Regions from separate parts of the Streptomyces sp. NPDC006551 genome, predicted to be linked through region 1. Evidence: riboswitches for the same ligand, from Rfam matches in the RefSeq annotation. Region 1 holds a riboswitch; each other region holds the start of a gene.

The links. A riboswitch is a leader RNA that binds a small molecule or an ion and turns the genes downstream of it on or off. The one in region 1 is predicted to bind cyclic di-AMP.
Region 2: linked by a shared signal. The riboswitch ahead of ABZY12_RS06190 (M23 family metallopeptidase) and the one ahead of ABZY12_RS03160 (C40 family peptidase) in region 1 are both predicted to bind cyclic di-AMP.
Region 3: linked by a shared signal. The riboswitch ahead of ABZY12_RS07060 (LysM peptidoglycan-binding domain-containing M23 family metallopeptidase) and the one ahead of ABZY12_RS03160 (C40 family peptidase) in region 1 are both predicted to bind cyclic di-AMP.
Region 4: linked by a shared signal. The riboswitch ahead of ABZY12_RS11800 (transglycosylase family protein) and the one ahead of ABZY12_RS03160 (C40 family peptidase) in region 1 are both predicted to bind cyclic di-AMP.

Annotation. Positions count from the first base shown of each region.
Region 1 is NZ_JBEXOT010000002.1:118,020-122,288, forward strand. Features, by position in the region: gene bioB (biotin synthase BioB) at 1-26, opposite strand, end outside; gene ABZY12_RS03145 (8-amino-7-oxononanoate synthase) at 171-1,376, shown strand; gene ABZY12_RS03150 (ATP-binding protein) at 1,561-1,989, shown strand; gene ABZY12_RS03155 (hypothetical protein) at 2,005-2,427, opposite strand; gene ABZY12_RS03160 (C40 family peptidase) at 2,646-3,122, opposite strand; cyclic di-AMP (ydaO/yuaA leader) riboswitch at 3,126-3,324, opposite strand; gene ABZY12_RS03165 (hypothetical protein) at 3,639-3,944, opposite strand; gene ABZY12_RS03170 (ATP-dependent Clp protease proteolytic subunit) at 3,952-4,269, opposite strand, start outside.
Region 2 is NZ_JBEXOT010000003.1:369,591-373,859, reverse strand. Features, by position in the region: gene ABZY12_RS06195 (aldo/keto reductase) at 1-676, opposite strand, end outside; gene ABZY12_RS06190 (M23 family metallopeptidase) at 829-1,950, opposite strand; cyclic di-AMP (ydaO/yuaA leader) riboswitch at 1,962-2,109, opposite strand; gene ABZY12_RS06185 (PP2C family protein-serine/threonine phosphatase) at 2,321-3,409, opposite strand; gene ABZY12_RS06180 (MFS transporter) at 3,716-4,269, opposite strand, start outside.
Region 3 is NZ_JBEXOT010000004.1:186,048-190,316, reverse strand. Features, by position in the region: gene ABZY12_RS07065 (SGNH/GDSL hydrolase family protein) at 1-766, opposite strand, end outside; gene ABZY12_RS07060 (LysM peptidoglycan-binding domain-containing M23 family metallopeptidase) at 978-1,955, opposite strand; cyclic di-AMP (ydaO/yuaA leader) riboswitch at 1,960-2,149, opposite strand; gene ABZY12_RS07055 (tyrosine-protein phosphatase) at 2,507-3,319, shown strand; gene ABZY12_RS07050 (DUF6126 family protein) at 3,338-3,493, opposite strand; gene ABZY12_RS07045 (helix-turn-helix domain-containing protein) at 3,514-4,227, opposite strand.
Region 4 is NZ_JBEXOT010000008.1:161,813-166,081, reverse strand. Features, by position in the region: gene ABZY12_RS11810 (septum formation initiator family protein) at 32-496, opposite strand; gene eno (phosphopyruvate hydratase) at 584-1,870, opposite strand; gene ABZY12_RS11800 (transglycosylase family protein) at 2,222-2,917, opposite strand; cyclic di-AMP (ydaO/yuaA leader) riboswitch at 2,921-3,096, opposite strand; gene ABZY12_RS11795 (transglycosylase family protein) at 3,355-4,269, opposite strand, start outside.

The DNA.
Region 1 (4,269 bases):
TCCACCAGGGTGTTCAGCAGGTCCATAAGGGCTGATCCTGGCCTACGGCACACCCCCCGGCCAAGGAGGAACCGAACAAGAGCGCCGGTTTGAGGTGTGTGGATCGCCACACTCTGACCTCGGCAGCGGGCGGTTAGGGTCTGTGCGCTGCCTACAAAAGGATCTGCCTCATGCTCAGGGACGAGGACACGCGGGCCGAGGGCTCGGACGGGGGTTCGGGCACCGACGGGCGCCGGACCGCGTTCGACTGGACGGACGCCGAGGCACGCCGCCGCGCGGCCGCCGGTCTCGTCCGTACGCTGAGGCCACGCGCCGCGGAGTCGGAGCTGCTCGACCTGGCGAGCAACGACTACCTCGGCCTGACCCGGCGCCCCGAGATCACCGAGGCCGCCGCGGAGGCCGCCCGGCGCTGGGGCGCGGGCTCCACCGGTTCGCGGCTGGTCACCGGCACCACCCGGCTGCACGCCCGCCTCGAACGCGAACTCGCCGAATTCTGCGGCTTCGAGGCGGCCCTCGTCTTCTCCTCCGGGTACACGGCCAATCTGGCCGCCCTCACCGCGCTGAGCGGCCGCGACTCCCTGATCGTCTCGGACGCCGGCAACCACGCCTCGATCGTGGACGGCTGCCGGCTCTCGCGCGCGGAGACGGCCGTGGTCCCGCACCGCGACCCCGAGGCCGTACGCAAGACGCTGCACGCCCACGACGGCCGGCGGGCCCTCGCCGTCACCGACTCGGTCTTCTCGGTGGACGGCGACAAGGCCCCGCTGGCCGAACTGGCCGACGCCTGCCGGGCCCACGGTGCCGCGCTCGTCGTCGACGACGCCCACGGCCTGGGCGTCCTCGGCGAGGGGGGCCGGGGCGCCCTGCACGAGGCCGGTCTCGCCGGCGACGCGGACGTCGTCGCCACCCTCACCCTCTCCAAGTCCCTCGGCAGCCAGGGCGGCGCCGTCCTCGGCCCCGCGCGGGTCATCGAGCACCTGGTCAACGCGGCCCGGACGTTCATCTTCGACACCGGGCTCGCCCCGGCCGCCGCGGGCGCCGCGCTCGCGAGCCTGCGCCTGATCCACGGCGAGCCCGGTCTCGCGGACCGCGCGAGGACGGTGGCCACGACCCTGCACCGGCTCCTCACCGACGCCGGGCTGACCGCCGTACGCCCGGACGCGGCCGTGGTCTCGGTGCGCGCCCCCTCGCCCGAGGCGGCGCTGAAGTGGGCGGCGGACTGCCGCGAAGAGGGCCTGGCGGTCGGCTGCTTCCGGCCCCCGTCGGTGCCGGACGGCATCTCCCGGCTCCGCCTCACGGCCCGCGCGGACCTCAGCGACGCCCAGATCGCCGAGGCGGTGGCGACGATCGTCCGCACCGCCCCGGACACCCCCTAGGGGGCGTCTCGCCCCTTAGGGGAGAGCCGCCTCAAAAAGGTTGCGCCTCGCCGGAGTTCACCGCTTCGGGGGACAGATATCGGCATATCGTGGGGGATCGACACCCGTGGCGGCACGACCGGTGGCACTCTGACGCCGAGCACAATCCGGGGCGGGGCCCCGGTGGGAAAGGGACGGCGTCGCCATGGCAGACCACCAGGAAGCAACCGTCACTCTGCCGAGCGATCCCGCCTCGGTGTCCGCCGCCCGAAGATTCGTCGACGACGTCCTCGGCGCGTGGGGTCTTCCGGACGACAGCGACACCGCCGACACGGTCCGGCTGATCGTCTCGGAGCTGGCCACCAACGCCGTCCAGCACACCTTCGGGCAGTCGCCCACCTTCACCGTCGACGTCCGCCTCGAGCGCGAGGAGCGGCTGTGCGTCGGCGTCACCGACAGCCATCCGCGCCGGCCCCGGCGGTTGCCGGCGGCCGTGCAGCAGGACAACGGCCGGGGGATGGTGATCATCCGCTTCCTGACGGCCGAGGCGGGCGGCCGGCTCTCGGTCACCCCGACCGAGGACGGCGGCAAGACCGTCTGGATCGCCCTGCCCTGGAGGGCGTCCCCGACCTGAGGTCTGTCCGGCGGATCAGGCCCGTCCGAACCCTCCGCGCAGCAGCGCGCGCAGGGGCCGCGCGGCCGGGCCCGACTCCTCGCCGCGGTGCGCCACCGAGACCGTCCGTCGGAACGAGACCGGCTCCGACACCCGTACCGGATCATGGCGCGAAATCAGCGTCGGATCAGTTCCGCAACACCCTTTGAGGGTTGTCCCGCGTAGTCGGCGCTCCGCAGCGCTCGTAGCTCGTGGGTCAGCCCCTGGGGAGAGCGCCTCGACCGAGGTGAGCACGGTGTGAGCCGTTCCGGTGGTCATGCTGATCTGCACGGAGAAGTGGTCGAGGAGCGGCTCCGGGTCGGTGCTGCCCTGGGCCGCCAGTGCAATGAACGTCTCTACGTACTCGTAGAACCAGGCCTTCGCCTCGTTCTCGACGACGGCCAGATCGATCTGCGCCATGAGTCCTCAATGCCTCTTCTAGGGCTGTTCAGGTCCATACGCTCTCATTCCGACTTTGGCGGAGACATCGCGCAGCTGTGCCGGGGCAGCCCTTGGCTTGGCGATCCATGGGAGCTTCGCAGTTCCCCACCCCGCCCCGGCGGGGAACTGAGTCGGTGCGGAGGGACGGCGGCGCCACCGCGCCCCTTCCCGCACCTCGTCCGTCGGATGACGCGCCGTCAGCGGACCCGGCCGTAGTAGACCTTCGAGGACCAGATCTTGTCGAGCTTCACCCAGGAGCCGGTCTTGGGGGAGTGCCAGATCTTGTTGTGGCCGGCGTAGATGCCCACGTGGTAGACCCTTCCCCCGGAGTGGAAGAAGACCAGGTCGCCCCGCTGCCTGCTGGAGGCCGAGATGTGCCGGGTCTTGTTGTACTGCTGCTGCGCGGTACGGGGCAGCGACTTGCCCGCCTTCTTGTACGAGTAGAGCGTGAGCCCCGAGCAGTCGAACCTGCTCGGCCCGGTCGCCCCGTACTTGTAAGGCGCCCCCTTCTTGGAGGCGGCGATGCTCAGGGCCTTGTCGGCGTGTGCGGTCGCGGCCTGGGCCTCCGGCGCGGCGCCTGGTGCCAGCAGCGTGCCGCCGACGGCGGCGAGGGTGAGAGCCGAGACGGCTCCGGCCCGGGAGAACAGGGACGGGACATGAATCTGCGCAGTCATGCGCAACCCTTCGTCAGCCGCCTGTGAAGGATGACCTGTCGGGTTCGGGCAGGCGAAGATGCCCGGCCGCGGCTGCGGCTTCACCCCGAGGAACGGCCCACCTGCTCGGTCGTCCCGTGCTGCTCGGGTCCTCCACTCCTGCCGATCCACTCCTGTCGACCAGACGTCCGGGGACAGCGGCAGGACTCGGCGTCCGCCCGGACCGCCCCGCCGCGGTGGCGGGGGCTTGTCGTCGACAGGGATCTTGACCCACACACTGGTCGAAAACCGAGCTGAAACGGCGATATGTGAGGCTCCTCACGACTGATCCATTCGAGTGGACAAAAAGGTTTCGTGATCTTCAGAGGTTTGGCCGACGAGCCCCGTACCAGGGGTGGAAGGTCTGATTCCGCCAGATGTGTGCGCCTGTTCCGCAACTCACCCCTCCCATAAGTCGATTCATCGACTACGCCGAACGAGGGAGGGTTTCCGTGGCGCCGGTGCTCCGAGTGGACCTCGACACGACACGCGGGAATGTCAACTGGCGGGTGCCTCGGGGAGTGTGACGCGACCCGCCCTGCGCTCCCCGTCCAACAGTCGCAGCGCGCGTGTCAATGTCTCGGCGTGCACCTCGCTCTCGCCGCGCATGTGCATCGCCGTCAGGGCGTCGCACAGCGCCGTCGCCCGCCCCACCAGGGCCTGCGCCGCCCGTAGCGCCCCATAGGTATGCGGTCCCCTGGATGGATTGATCCTTCCCAGGAGGTCCACCACTTCGAGGTAGGCGTCGACGAACTCGGCCTCGGCGCGCGTCAGGGCGGGCAGCGGCGGCAGCTCGGGGATCATCGCGGGCTCACCGGGCCCCGGCGCCGCCGGCCGCACCCCGGTTCCGGATGACGTGGTCCACCAGGCCGTACGCGGTGGCGGCCGACGCGTCGAGAACGGTGGTCCGGTCGATGTCGGCGTCGATCCGCTCACGGCTCTGTCCGGTGTGGGTGGCCAGCATCCCGGCCACCATCGCGCGCAGGCGCAGCAATTCCCGTGCCTGGATGTCGAGATCGCTGGGCTGCCCCCGCAACGGCTCGTCCATCGCGGGCTGCTGGAGCACGACCCGGGCCCCCGGCAGGGCGAGCCGCTTGCCCGGGGCTCCCGCCGCGAGCAGGACGGCGGC
Region 2 (4,269 bases), on a different contig from region 1:
TTCCGGGGCGGTACTTGCCGGTCAGGAAGCCGGAGGCCAGGGCGAAGTACGGCACGGACGCGAGACCGGCGCGCTCGGCGGTCTCCAGGAGCTCACCCTCGTACGTCTCGCGCGAGACGAGGTTGTAGTGCGGCTGGAGGGCGACGTAGCGGGCGAGCCCCTCGGCCTCGGCGAAGTCGAGGGAGGCGCGCAGCCGCTCAGGGGAGATGTTGGAGGCGGCGACGGCCCGCACCTTGCCGTCCTTCACCAGCTGGTCGAGTGCGGTGACGATCTCCTCGACGGGGACGGACTCGTCGTCGAAGTGGGTGTAGTAGAGGTCGATGTAGTCGGTGCCGAGGCGGCGGAGCGACTCCTCGGCGGCGGCCTTGACGGTGGCGGCGGAGAGGCCCTTGTACCGGGGGTGGGCCCCGACCTTGGTGGCGATCACGACGTCGGCGCGGTTGCCGCGCGCGGCGAGCCACTTGCCGATGATGGTCTCGGACTCGCCCCCCTCGTTGCCTTCGGCCCAGGCCGAGTAGGAGTCGGCGGTGTCGACGAAGTTGCCGCCCGCGGCGGTGTAGGCGTCGAGGACGGCGAAGGACCGCGTCTCGTCGGCGGTCCAGCCGAAGACGTTGCCTCCGAGCGCGAGCGGGAAGACGTGCAGGTCCGAGGAGCCCAGTCGGCGAAGAGAAGTCATAGGCTCCACAACCACCCCCGCCACGCGGGCTATTCCGGCACGCCTCGCCGCTGCGGCCTCCCCTCGGTTCGCGCCGCCCGCTGTTCCCTCGGTTCGCGCCGCCCGTCGTCCCCTCGGTTCGCGCCGCCCGCTCGCGCCCTTTCCGCGATGGGTCAGAGGTTCAGGCCCTTGCCGCGCAGCCAGGCCGACGGGTCCACGCCGGAGCCGCCCGGGGTGTGGACCTCCAGGTGGAGGTGGGGGCCGGTGACGTTGCCGGTCGCGCCCACGCGGCCGATGGTCTCGCCGGTGCCCACGGACTGACCCGCCCCGACCGTCATGGACGACAGGTGGCAGTACCAGACCTCCGTACCGTCCTCCAGCTCCAGGACGATCCGGTAGCCGTACGAGCCCGACCAGCCCGCGGACTTGATGGTGCCGCCGTGGACGGCCTTGACCGGGGTGCCCGTGGGGGCCGCGAGGTCGAGGCCGGTGTGGTAGCCGGAGGACCACATCGAGCCGGACTCACCGAACGTGGAGGTGATGGTGTACGAGGAGGTGGGCAGGGCGTAACTGGCGGCGAGCTTGGCCAGGCGCTCCGCCTCAGCCTTGGCCGCGGCCTCCTCCTCGGCCTTCTTCTTCGCCTCGGCGGCCGCCTTCTCCGCGGCGGTCGCCTTGGCGGCGGCCTCCTCGGCGGCCTTCTCGGCCGCCGCCTTCTCCACCGCGGCCTTCTCGGCGGCGTCGGCGGACGCCTGCTGCTGCTCGGCCTGCTGGAGGATGCGGGCGCGCAGCGCCTCGCCGGCGTCGGCGGTGGTCGCGGTGGCCGATCCGGCCGAGGCGTCCGTGTCGCCGGTGCCCTCGGCCTCCAGGGTGAGGGAGGCGGTGAGCGGCAGGGGGTTGTTCGTACCGGAGCCCGAGCCGTCCCCGCCACCGTTCCCGTCGGTCCCGCCGTTCCCGTCGGAGATCAGTTCGCCGACGCCGGGCAGCTCCGAGGCGTCCGGGAGGCCGAGGTCGGGAAGCGATATCGAGACGGCCGGCTTCTCCTGCGCGGTGGCCAGGCCGCCCGCGCCGACGGCGGCGATGACACCGACGCCCAGGACGGTGGAGGAGCGGGCGAAGTTGGAGCGCTGCTTGACGACGCGATGACGGCCGCCGGCGCCGGAGCGCGCCTGCTGGCGAAGGGAGTCCTCGGTGGGATTCCACTCCTCCCACGCGCCTGTGCCGGGGTCCGCCCCGGGGGCACCCGAGGCACCGAACGCGTCGAAGGGAGCTTCGGGGGCAGGGGTGTTGGACGCCACGGAGGCGTGCTCCTTTCCTTCCTTCTCGCCTACCGGGTTAGCTGACGGGTTCGGAGCAGGAAGGTCTCCTACGGGCGTTGTCGCACGAGTGCGAAGGTGCCCGATTCACCCCAATTGGTGGTTCCCCGGTTCCTTTTCAGGATTCGGCGCGTGCGCACGGTGCCGTCTCTTGCGACGGCTGGGACGACCGCGCTGCGTTATCGAACGTTAATAGACACGGGGTCCCGTTTCCAAGCCGTTCCGGTTGATCATTCGCGAGATTGCGGCAGAATGGCCCGACTTGACCCCCCTTCAGCAAACACCCGGCGAACAACGTGATTCTGACGGTGTGTCAATTGTTATCGGAGTGGTACCCGTCGACTACGGATGGTCACGGCACCACGGGCATCGTCCGCCGCCGCTCCGGCTGCCCCTGCGTCGGGCGGCTCACCGCCAGCAGCGCCATGTCGTCCGTCGTCCCGCCCCCGGTGTACCGGCGCACATCGTCGACGAGCGCGTCCAGGAGCGCCTCCGGCCCCGGGAAGATCCGCCCGGCGAGCCGCTCGGCGGGATCGTAGAAGGCTCCCGCGGCGTCGCGCGCCTCGGAGAGACCGTCCGTGTAGAGGAGCAGCGTGGCGCCCGGCGGGTACGGCGCCTCGTCGGCCCGGTCCGGCCACGCGGCCAGCTCGCCCAGACCGAGCGGCAGCGCCGGCTCGCTCGGCGCCAGCAGGGACAGCTCCCCGTCCGCGTACAGCAGCAGCGGCTCCGGGTGCCCGCGGTTCACCACCCGTACGAGACCGCTGCCGCGCGGGATCTCGGCCAGTACGGCGGTGGTGAACCCCTCGGCGGCGTCCAGACCGGTCTTTCGGGTGCCCTCACGGGCCAGCGCCCGCTCCAGACGCTGCGCCACGCCCTCCAGCGTCGACTCCTGCTCGGCCGCCTCGCGAAAGGCGCCGATGACGACGGCGACGGCCTCGACCGCGTCGAGCCCCTTGCCCCGTACGTCGCCGACCACGAGCCGTACCCCGTAGGGCGTGTCCTGGACCGCGAACAGATCGCCGCCGATGAACGCGTCCGCCTGCGCGGCCTCGTAACGGGCGGCGATCTGCAGCCCGCCGATCCGCTCGGCGGGCGTCGGCAACACCGCCTTCTGCGCCGTCTCCGCGATCACCCGGGCCGACGCCAGCCGCTCGCCGCTGCGCCGCACGACCCGGTTGATCAGCAGGGCGAGGGCGGAGACCGTGATGACGGTGAGGGTCTCGGTGAGTGCCGGGACGTCGGTGAGGGTGTCGTTGTAGATGTGCAGTCCGACGCTGGCGACGACGGCGGCGATCCCGGTGAGCAGGGTCGTCAGCATCGAGAAGAACGGGGCCGCGATGAGCGGTGCGGCCGAGAACATCGGGGCGGCGGTGTAGGCGGGCGGGGTGGACAGGTCGAAGACGACCCCTCCGGCGATGATCAGCGGGGGCAGGGCGCGGATGAACCGCCGCGCACGCTCACCGCGCGGGCGCGGCCCGGGGGAGGACCCGTTCCCCGCCGCTTGCTGCCCCACCTGTGCTCTCCTGCCCGGTCCGTACACGGCGACGGACGGTACCGCGCCCTTCCCAGCGTGGCGGTAGCCGCGCCGCGCGGCGACCCCCGCTCCGCCGACCGGGGTACCGGCACGGACACAGGGGCACGGGCCGCGCCCGAGACCCGGGACACGCGCCACGGAGGCACACGGGACCCAAGACACGTGGCCCCGAGGCCCGGGCACGCGCCCCCGGGGGCGCGGGTGGACCGGAGGTCAGAGCGTCCCCGCGAGCCGCCCGCCCCGGGCCAGCACCCCCACCGCCGCCGCGCAGACGAGACCCACCCCGCAGAGGACCAGCCACGGCGTGACCGACCGGCCCGTCAGGTCGAGCAGCGCGCCGGTCCCCAGGTTTCCGAGGGTGATGCCGACCCCGCAGACGGTGTTGTAGAGGCCGTAGTGCGTCGCCACCCACCGCCCGCCCGAAAGGGCGACGACCGTGTCCATCTCGTACGGGTAGAGGACCGCGTTCGCGAGCGCCAGGACCGCCGCGCACAGCAGCAGGCCCGCCACCCCGCGTGCCGCCACCGGCAGCAGGAAGGCCGCGCCCATCAGCCCCAGACCGAGGATGAGGCACCGCTCGCGCGTCAGCCGGCGCTTGCACCAGGCCGTGATCCGCAGCTGGCCCGCCAGGGCGACGAGCGCCGAGACGACGAACAGCGCGGTGGTCACCACCGTGCTGTCCGCGGCCAGCGGCAGCGCGAGGTAGACCTGGAAGGACAGGACGTACGAGCCGGTCATCGCGAGCGAGAAGAGCCAGAAGGTCCGGT
Region 3 (4,269 bases), on a different contig from region 1:
ACAGGGGCAGGAGGTCCGGGCGCTTGGCCGCCACGTGGTCGCCCGAGCTCTCGCCCCGCAGCCGGCGACCGATCCAGGGCACCAGATACTCCCTGGCCCACAGGATGTCGTCGCGGCGCACCTCCAGCGTCCCGCGCGGGGGCAGCGGCGGCCACGGCTGGTCCGGGTCGGCCGGCACCGGGATGCCGAGGACCTGGGCGGCGCGCAGCGCGACCCGGGTGTGCCCCTCGGGCGACAGATGCAGCCGGTCGCCGTCCCAAGCGCGCCTGTCCTGGACGGACTTGAGCGACCAGAGGTCCAGGACCGGGCAGCCGTACCGGTCGGCGATGGCCCGGACATGGGCCGTGTAGGTGGCGATCTTGCCGCGCAGATGGCGCAGCACGGGCACGTCCCGGGTGTCGAAGCCGGTCGTGACCATGACCGTGCCGACGGCGGAGGTGAGGTCGGCGACGGCGCGTTCGAAGCGCTCGGCGACGTCGTCCGGGTCGCTGCCGGGACGGATGATGTCGTTGCCGCCCGCGCAGAAGGTCACCAGGTCGGGGGCGAGTTCCTTAGCCCTGGGTACCTGCTCCTCCACGATCTGGTCGAGGAGGCGGCCGCGTACGGCCAGATTGGCGTAACGGAACGCGTCGTGCTCCGGCAGCCGGTCGGCGAGCAGAACCGCGAAACGGTCTGCCCATCCCACATACGTCCCGTCGGGTCCGGGATCTCCGACGCCCTCGGTGAAGCTGTCACCGATCGCCGCGTACGACCCGAATACGTTCATGTCTCTTGATCTCGAATCGTCTGCCACGGGAGCACATCTTTCCCTTACGGATGTGACTTACGCGACCGTAAGGAGGGGTTGACGGTGAGTGACATATGCCACCGGTCAAGATTGCACCAAGCCGGAATACGCCGAGGGCCCGGCACGAAGGTGCCGGGCCCGGGAGCGTACCGAGGACGCGTCGGACGAGGACGCGCCGGACGACGGTGCGTCAGACGCTGACGCCCTTCTGGCGCAGGTAGGCGAGCGGGTCGATGTCCGAGCCGTAGCTCGGGCCGGTGCGCATCTCGAAGTGCAGGTGCGGACCGCTGGAGTTGCCGGTCGAGCCGGACAGGCCGATCTGGTCGCCGCCGTTGACGGACTGGCCGGCGGAGACGGAGAGGGAGGAGAGGTGCGCGTACTGCGAGTAGGTGCCGTCGGCGTGCTGGATGACGACCTCGTTGCCGTACGAACCGCTCCAGCCGGCGGAGTACACGGTGCCCGCGCCGACGGCCTTGACGGAGGTGCCGGAGGAGGCGATGAAGTCGACACCGGTGTGGTAGCCGGAGGACCACATCGAGCCGGAGGCACGGTACGGCGTGGAGACACCGCCGCCCACCGGGGAGACCCAGCCGGAGGAGGACTGCGACGCCGGCGTGGACTCCACGGCGGCGCGCTCGCTGCTGCGGGAGCTGCGCGACTCCGCCGCGTCGGAGGTGGACTTCTCGACCTTCGGAGCGGCCTTGGGAGCCGCCTTGGGAGCCGCCTTCGGAGCCGCCTTCGGGGCGGCGGCCTTGGGCGCGGGCGCCTTGGCCGTGGACTTGGCGCCGAGGGTGAGCTTCATGCCGGGGAAGATCAGCGAGGGGTTCTCGCCGACGACCTGGCGGTTGTCCTGGTACAGCTTCTTCCAGCCGCCGGCCAGGTGGTGCTCGGCGGCGATCTTGGACAGATAGTCGCCGGCGACGACGGAGTACGTCTTCGGCTTGGCCTTGGCGGCGGCGGGCGCGGCGGCCGGGGCCTTCGCCGGGGCGGCGGCGACAGCGGCGACGGCCTGCTCGGGCGTCACGGCGGGAGCGGTCTTCTCGGCGGCGTGGGCTCCGGTCGCGCCGAGGAGCGGCAGGGCGACGACGGCGCCACCCGTACCGGCGGCGACGAATCCGCGCGTGATCGGGTTGACCTTGGGACGGCGGTGCTTACCCTTCGCGGGCATGGCGAATTCCTCTCCGTCGCCTACGAGGTGAGCTGTCGGGTTCGGACTGGAGATGTCCGGCCGCGTTTTCACGCGGCTTCACCCCGAGCCGGTCCGGCATGAGCCGGATCGGCGTACTACCTGGGTCCCCCGCTCCTGCCATACGTGGGTGGGTGCGGATTCCGGACGGTGGCAGGATTCGGCGGTCCGACCGGATTGACGGTGACCGTAGACGAGCGGGGTCGGCGCGAACAAGCCGTCGCATTCATCTCGCATTCCCCGCCGTGAAATTCAACCGGAATTCTGGTCACCCTCCGCGATGACGGAGCCTCGATTTCCTTTTCTCGCAGGGCTATTGCGGAAGACGATCAGGCACGGTCCGTCACGGTTATGACGCTGCTCACGCCCCGGAACCCATCTCCCCCGCTACCAGGGCGCGTTATCCCTAACGCCCCAATTCGGACAGAACGCTCATTACCGCCCCAGGGGTGTGCGAGCGGGCCGCCACCCGGAATGATTGCCCCAGGAACCGATCTCGTATCGTCGAAGTCCGCCAACACTCAGGAGCACTCGTGACGCAGCAGCTGCCGCAGGTCCCGTCGACCGAACCCGAGCTGAGCGGGGTCCGCAACTTCCGGGACGTGGGCGGACTGCCGACCGTGGACGGCGGGTCGGTGAGGTTCGGGCGGCTCTTCCGCAGCGGCCATCTCGCGCACGCCACGGAGGAGGACGCGGCCTTCCTGTCCACTCTCGGGCTGCACACCGTCTTCGACTTCCGCAACGCGGCGGACCGGAAGGTGGAGGGCGCGGACATCGAGCTGCCGGGTGTACGAAATGTGAACATACCGCTCAACGACCCGGCCGACGGCAAGGAGTTCTGGAAGCTGGTCAGCGCGGGCAACCTGGAGCAGCTGCGCGAGGCGCTCGGCGACGGCAAGGCGGCCGACCGCATGTCCGATTCGTACCGGAAGATGATCGTCGAGCGTACGGCGGAGCACAGCCGCGTCCTGCACGCGATGGCCGAGGACAGCGTCCCCGCCCTGATGCACTGCGCGGCGGGCAAGGACCGCGCGGGTCTGTCCATAGCGATCTCGCTGCTCGCGGTGGGCGTCGAGCGCGAGGCGATCGAGGCGGACTACATCAAGTCGAACGACCCCCACCGCCGCTACAAGATCCGCCGCAGCTCCACCTCCGCGGACGCCATGGCACCCGAGGTGATGGAGCTGCTCAGTCCCCTCTTCGACGCGCGCGTGGAGTACCTCCGGGCCGCGTTCGAGACGATGGAGCGGACCTGGGGCACGGCCGAGAACTACCTCTCGCAGGGTCTCGGGCTCGCCCCCGAGACCCGTGAGCGGCTGCGCGAGCGCCTCGTCACCGAGGCGTAGCCCGGCCGGCCGGCGCGGCTACTGGTTCTGCCCGCCGAGCATGAAGAGCAGGTAGAGGAAGCCCGCGAAGAGGTGCCCGGCGACCAGGTAGGCGAAGAGGCGGAGGACCAGCCCCTTGGGGAACTTGCCGCCCCCGCGCTCCTCACCGGTGATCTCGGCGGATTTGTCGGACATGTCGGCCCCTTCCGATGGGCTCAGCGCGGGTGCGGGGTCCCCTCGCCGAGACACAGCTCGGCGGCGGGGCTCTGCATCAGCGTGTGGACGAAGAGCAGGTCGGCGCCGCCTCGGGTGGCGGCGCCGATGCGGTGCGGGGTGAGCGAGTCGAAGTGCGCGCTGTCCCCCGGGTCCAGGACGTGCACGGCGTCGCCGAGCGCGAGCCGCACCCGGCCGTCGAGGACGTGGAGCCACTCCTCGCCGGGGTGGACCCGCACGATGTCGGCGCGGGTGGCGTACGGCACGTGGACGCGGAGTGCCTGCAAGGCGCGTCCGGGGCCGCCGGCCTGGTGGTAGACCCATCCGTCGGCCTCGACGGGCTCGGCCCGGCCGGCGCGGATGATCGGGTCGCGCTCGGGGGGCACCTCGCCGAGGAGTTCCGAGACGGTCGTACCGTAGACACGTGCGAGCGCGAGCAGCATCGGCAGCGACGGCTGGCGGCGGCCCGTCTCCAAGCGGGAGAGATGAGCCGGTGACAGCCCGGCCCGCCGGGCGGCGGCCTCCAGCGTGAGCCCGCGCCGCCGGCGCAGCCCGCGCAGCCGCGGCGCCACATCGGGAAGCGCGTCCGGTGCGGCGGGGCCGGGGGCGTCGGGATCGGTCGCGGCCGAGTCCGGGGCGTCGGGCGCGGAGTGATCCGGCGCGGAGTGATCCGGTGCGGCGGGGTCCGGGGACGGCTCCCCGGCGAGGTGCTCCATGCCTCCATTGCGCCAGGATCTTTCCTCCCGGGCAAATTACTT
Region 4 (4,269 bases), on a different contig from region 1:
TGCCGTCACACCATCATCTCGCGCCGCCGCGTCAGCGGGGCGCGTCGGCGCGGTCGACGCCGTTCCAGAGACTGGAGTACCAGGGGGTGCCCGCCTCGGACTGCTCGGCGCGGCGGGCGCGCTCCGCCTCGGGGTCGTTCACGGTGAAGCCGGTCTCGCCGGGCATGACGTAGTGCAGATGCTCGCGGGCGAGGCGGCGGACGTACGCCGGGTCCTGGAGCCGGGCCTTCTCGTCCCTCAGCTGCTCGACCCGTTCGGCGGCCTCGGCGGCCTGGCGCTCCTGTTCGGCGATCTCGCCCTGCTGGGAGACGTACTGACGCATGGGGTAGGCGAGCGCCACCACCAGCGAGCAGACGACGAGCGCGAGGAAGGCCGCGCGGCCGGTGAGCCGGGAGCGGCGGGCCTGGCGGCGGGTCTGGGAGCGGTAGACACGGGCGGCTGTCTGCTCGCCGAGGAGCCTGATCCTGGTCGCGGTCGAGAACCGGTCCCCGGCCATGTGCGTGCCTCCCCTTTACGTACGTACGTCCCCGCACACGGTACGGGACCGGGTGCGGGGACGTAGGTAACCGGGCTTTCTGCGGGATCAGCCCTTGAAGCGCGGGAAGGCGCTACGGCCGGCGTACACGGCCGCGTCGTCGAGGATCTCCTCGATGCGCAGCAGCTGGTTGTACTTGGCGACGCGCTCGGAGCGGGCCGGGGCGCCGGTCTTGATCTGGCCGCAGTTGGTGGCGACGGCGAGGTCGGCGATGGTGACGTCCTCGGTCTCGCCGGAGCGGTGGGACATCATGCACTTGAAGCCGTTGCGCTGGGCCAGCTCGACGGCGTCCAGGGTCTCGGTCAGCGAACCGATCTGGTTGACCTTGACCAGCAGGGCGTTGGCGGAGCCCTCCTCGATGCCGCGGGCCAGGCGCTCCGGGTTGGTGACGAACAGGTCGTCACCGACGAGCTGCACCTTGGCGCCCAGCTTCTCGGTGATGGCCTTCCAGCCGGCCCAGTCGTCCTCGAACAGCGGGTCCTCGATGGAGACCAGCGGGTAGGAGGCGACGAGCTCCTCGTAGTACTCGGTCATCTCGGCGGCCGAGCGGGACTTGCCCTCGAACTCGTACGAGCCGTCCTTGTAGAACTCGGAGGCGGCGACGTCGAGCGCCAGCGCGATGTCCTTGCCCGGGACGTAGCCGGCCTGCTTGATGGCCTCGAGGATGAGGTCGAGCGCGGCGCGGTTGGAGTCCAGGTTCGGGGCGAAGCCGCCCTCGTCGCCGAGGCCGGTGGACAGGCCCTTGGTCTTCAGGACGGACTTGAGGGTGTGGTAGACCTCGGTGCCCCAGCGCAGCGCCTCGGAGAAGGACTCCGCGCCGATCGGGGCGATCATGAACTCCTGGATGTCCACGTTGGAGTCGGCGTGCGAGCCGCCGTTCAGGATGTTCATCATCGGAACGGGCAGCAGGTGCGCGTTCGGGCCGCCGAGGTAGCGGAAGAGCGGCAGGTCGGACGCCTCGGAGGCGGCGTGCGCGACGGCGAGGGAGACGCCGAGGATGGCGTTGGCGCCGAGCGAGGACTTGTCCGGTGTGGCGTCCAGGTCGAACATCGCCTGGTCGATCAGGCGCTGCTCGGTGGCGTCGTAGCCGACGAGCTCCGGGCCGATCTGCTCGATGACGGCCAGGACGGCCTTCTCGACACCCTTGCCCTGGTAGCGGTTCGGGTCACCGTCGCGGAGCTCGAGGGCCTCGAACGCACCGGTGGACGCACCGGACGGAACAGCAGCACGGCCGGTGCTGCCGTCGTCGAGGCCGACCTCGACCTCGACCGTGGGGTTGCCTCGGGAGTCCAGGATTTCCCGGGCTACGACGACGTCGATGGACGGCACGAGCATCTCCTTCTGGGATGTGAAGCTAGATGTGACGCATGCGGTGCAGGGTCTCTTTGGCCTTGCGACAAGAGCCTAACCGGCTCCGGGGCTCCGGCCAGCCGGGCGCCCGCCCGCTGGGACGAAAAAGGACCCAAGGGCATGCATCTGGGGACGAACGACCTCAGAACTACTGGACGGTAACGGCGCGTGGGCCAGCCCGTGGGGCGTTCTCGGGTCCGGAAACGCGCGGAACCCCGGTCCGGCGCGCACGGGGGAAGGGTGCGCCGGGCCGGGGTGGTCACCGCGGGAGGGTCGTAGGGGCGCGACGCCCCCAGGGGCCCGTGTGAGCCGCCGGGCTCACGCGGGCCGCCGGACTCACTTCAGGTGAAGCTGCTGGCCCGGGTAGATCAGGTCGGCGTCGTCGACGATGTCCTTGTTGAGCTCGAAGAGCTTCGCCCAGCCGCCCTTGACGTCGTGCGCGGCGGCGATCTTGCTCAGCGTGTCACCGGCCACGACCTTGTACTCGCCGTCACCCTTCGCGACCTTCTCGCCGGTCGGGGTGGTGACGGTCTTCTTCGGCTCGGCCTTCTTGGACGCGGCCTTCGGAGCGGTGCGCTGCTCGCTGCGGGTCGTCGGCTGCTCGGCCTGGCGCTCCTGCTGCGCGGGGGCGGCCTGCTCGGCGGAGCCGCCGTCGTACGAGGCGCTGGAGAGGCCCACGCCGCAGCTCGGCCAGGCACCCTTGCCCTGGCCGGCCAGGACCTTCTCGGCGATCGCTATCTGCTGCGACTTGGAGGCCTGGTCGGCGGTCGAGGCGTACGCGGTACCGCCGTAGGCGGCCCAGGTGGAGGCCGAGAACTGCAGGCCGCCGTAGTAGCCGTTGCCGGTGTTGATGGACCAGTTGCCGCCGGACTCGCACTGGGCGACGGCGTCCCACTCGGAGGCGGTGGCGGCCGAGGCGGACCCGGCGGTCATCAGCGGGGCGGCGACGGCGACGCCGGCGACGCCGACGAGCGCGACGGCGCGGGTGGCCTTGGAAGCACGACGGTGTTTGCCCTTGCCGGAAAGCAGCATGCGATTTCTCCTCACCGACGCCTGCGAGGTGAGCTGTCGGGTTCGGACCAAGTGAGTTGTCCGGCCGCGTGCCTCAGCACGCGGCTCCACCCCAAGCCGGCCTTCCGTCCGTCTGTCTCGACGGCCGGGACCGGCGCTTACCTTGGGTCCCCCGCTCCTGCCTTCGGCGCTTGCGCGACGACTGTTCCCATCAACCGACGGCAGGATTCGGCGTTTCGGTCGACGGGGCCCGCGGTGGCGAGCGGTCACGACCGTAGGCACAGACCCCCACGAAGTTCAAAGACGTCTATTAGGGAGAAATCGCCCTTACTTGCCCTCGGCCGAACAGCGTTTGCGCAGGTGAGAGGTGACGGGAGCAAAGTTTGCGGACGTGACACGCCGACGGCGGCAAAGAGACCCATATCTCACTTGCCCAGAACCGGACATATAGCCCCGAACTACCCCTGCGCGGGCGCGGTTTCGGGCGTCAGGTCGAGGCTCTGACCAGGGAGGATGAGATCCGGATCGCCGCCCACCGTCTGGCGGTTGGCGTCATAGAGGGCGGCCCATCCGCCGGGGAGCTCGTTCTCCTGAGCAATCTCGGTGAGGTTGTCTCCGGGCTTGACGGTGTATTCGTCCACAGTGCCCTGAGTGTCCGTATTCTCCGAACCCGCGCCGGCGGTCACATCGCCTGCCGACCCGTCAGCTCCATCGGACGGCGAGGCGTGCCGACCGGTTTCGCCAGTGCTGTCCGTATTGCCCACCTCTTCGGGGGCGGCGTCGCCACGGTGCTTGCCGGTGCCGGGGACGGCCGGGGCGGACGGCGAGAGGGACGCCTCGGGGGCGGTGGGGGAAGGCGTGCCGGTGCCCGTCGACGCGTCCGGCGTCGTGGGCGCGGTCGGGACGGTCTCGGGGGTGGTCGGGGCGGCCGGGGTGGTGGGAACGACCTCGGGGGCCGTCGGGGTCGCCTCGGGGGTCGTCGGGGCGATCGGAAGGCCCGTGGTCCGGTTCGACTCCTCGACCGGACCCGTGGGCTCCGTCGGCACGACGGGCGGACCCGGGTCGACCTCGGGAGCGGTGCCGTCGTTCGTCAGGCCGGCGATCGGGGCGCAGGTGTCCCATTCCGTGCCGCCGGCGGCGAGCGCCTTCTCGGCCACCACGATCTGCTGCGCACGGCTGGCCAGGTCGGCGCTGGACGCGTACGCGAGGCCGCCGTGCCGCTCCCAGGTCTCCTGCGTGAACTGGAGCCCGCCGTAGAGCCCGTTGCCGAAGTTGGCGCTCCACAGGCCGCCCGACTCGCACTCGGCCACCCGGTCCCAGGTGGCGGCGTCGGCGGCGGAGGCGGAGCCCGCGCCGAGCAGGGGCAGCGCGAG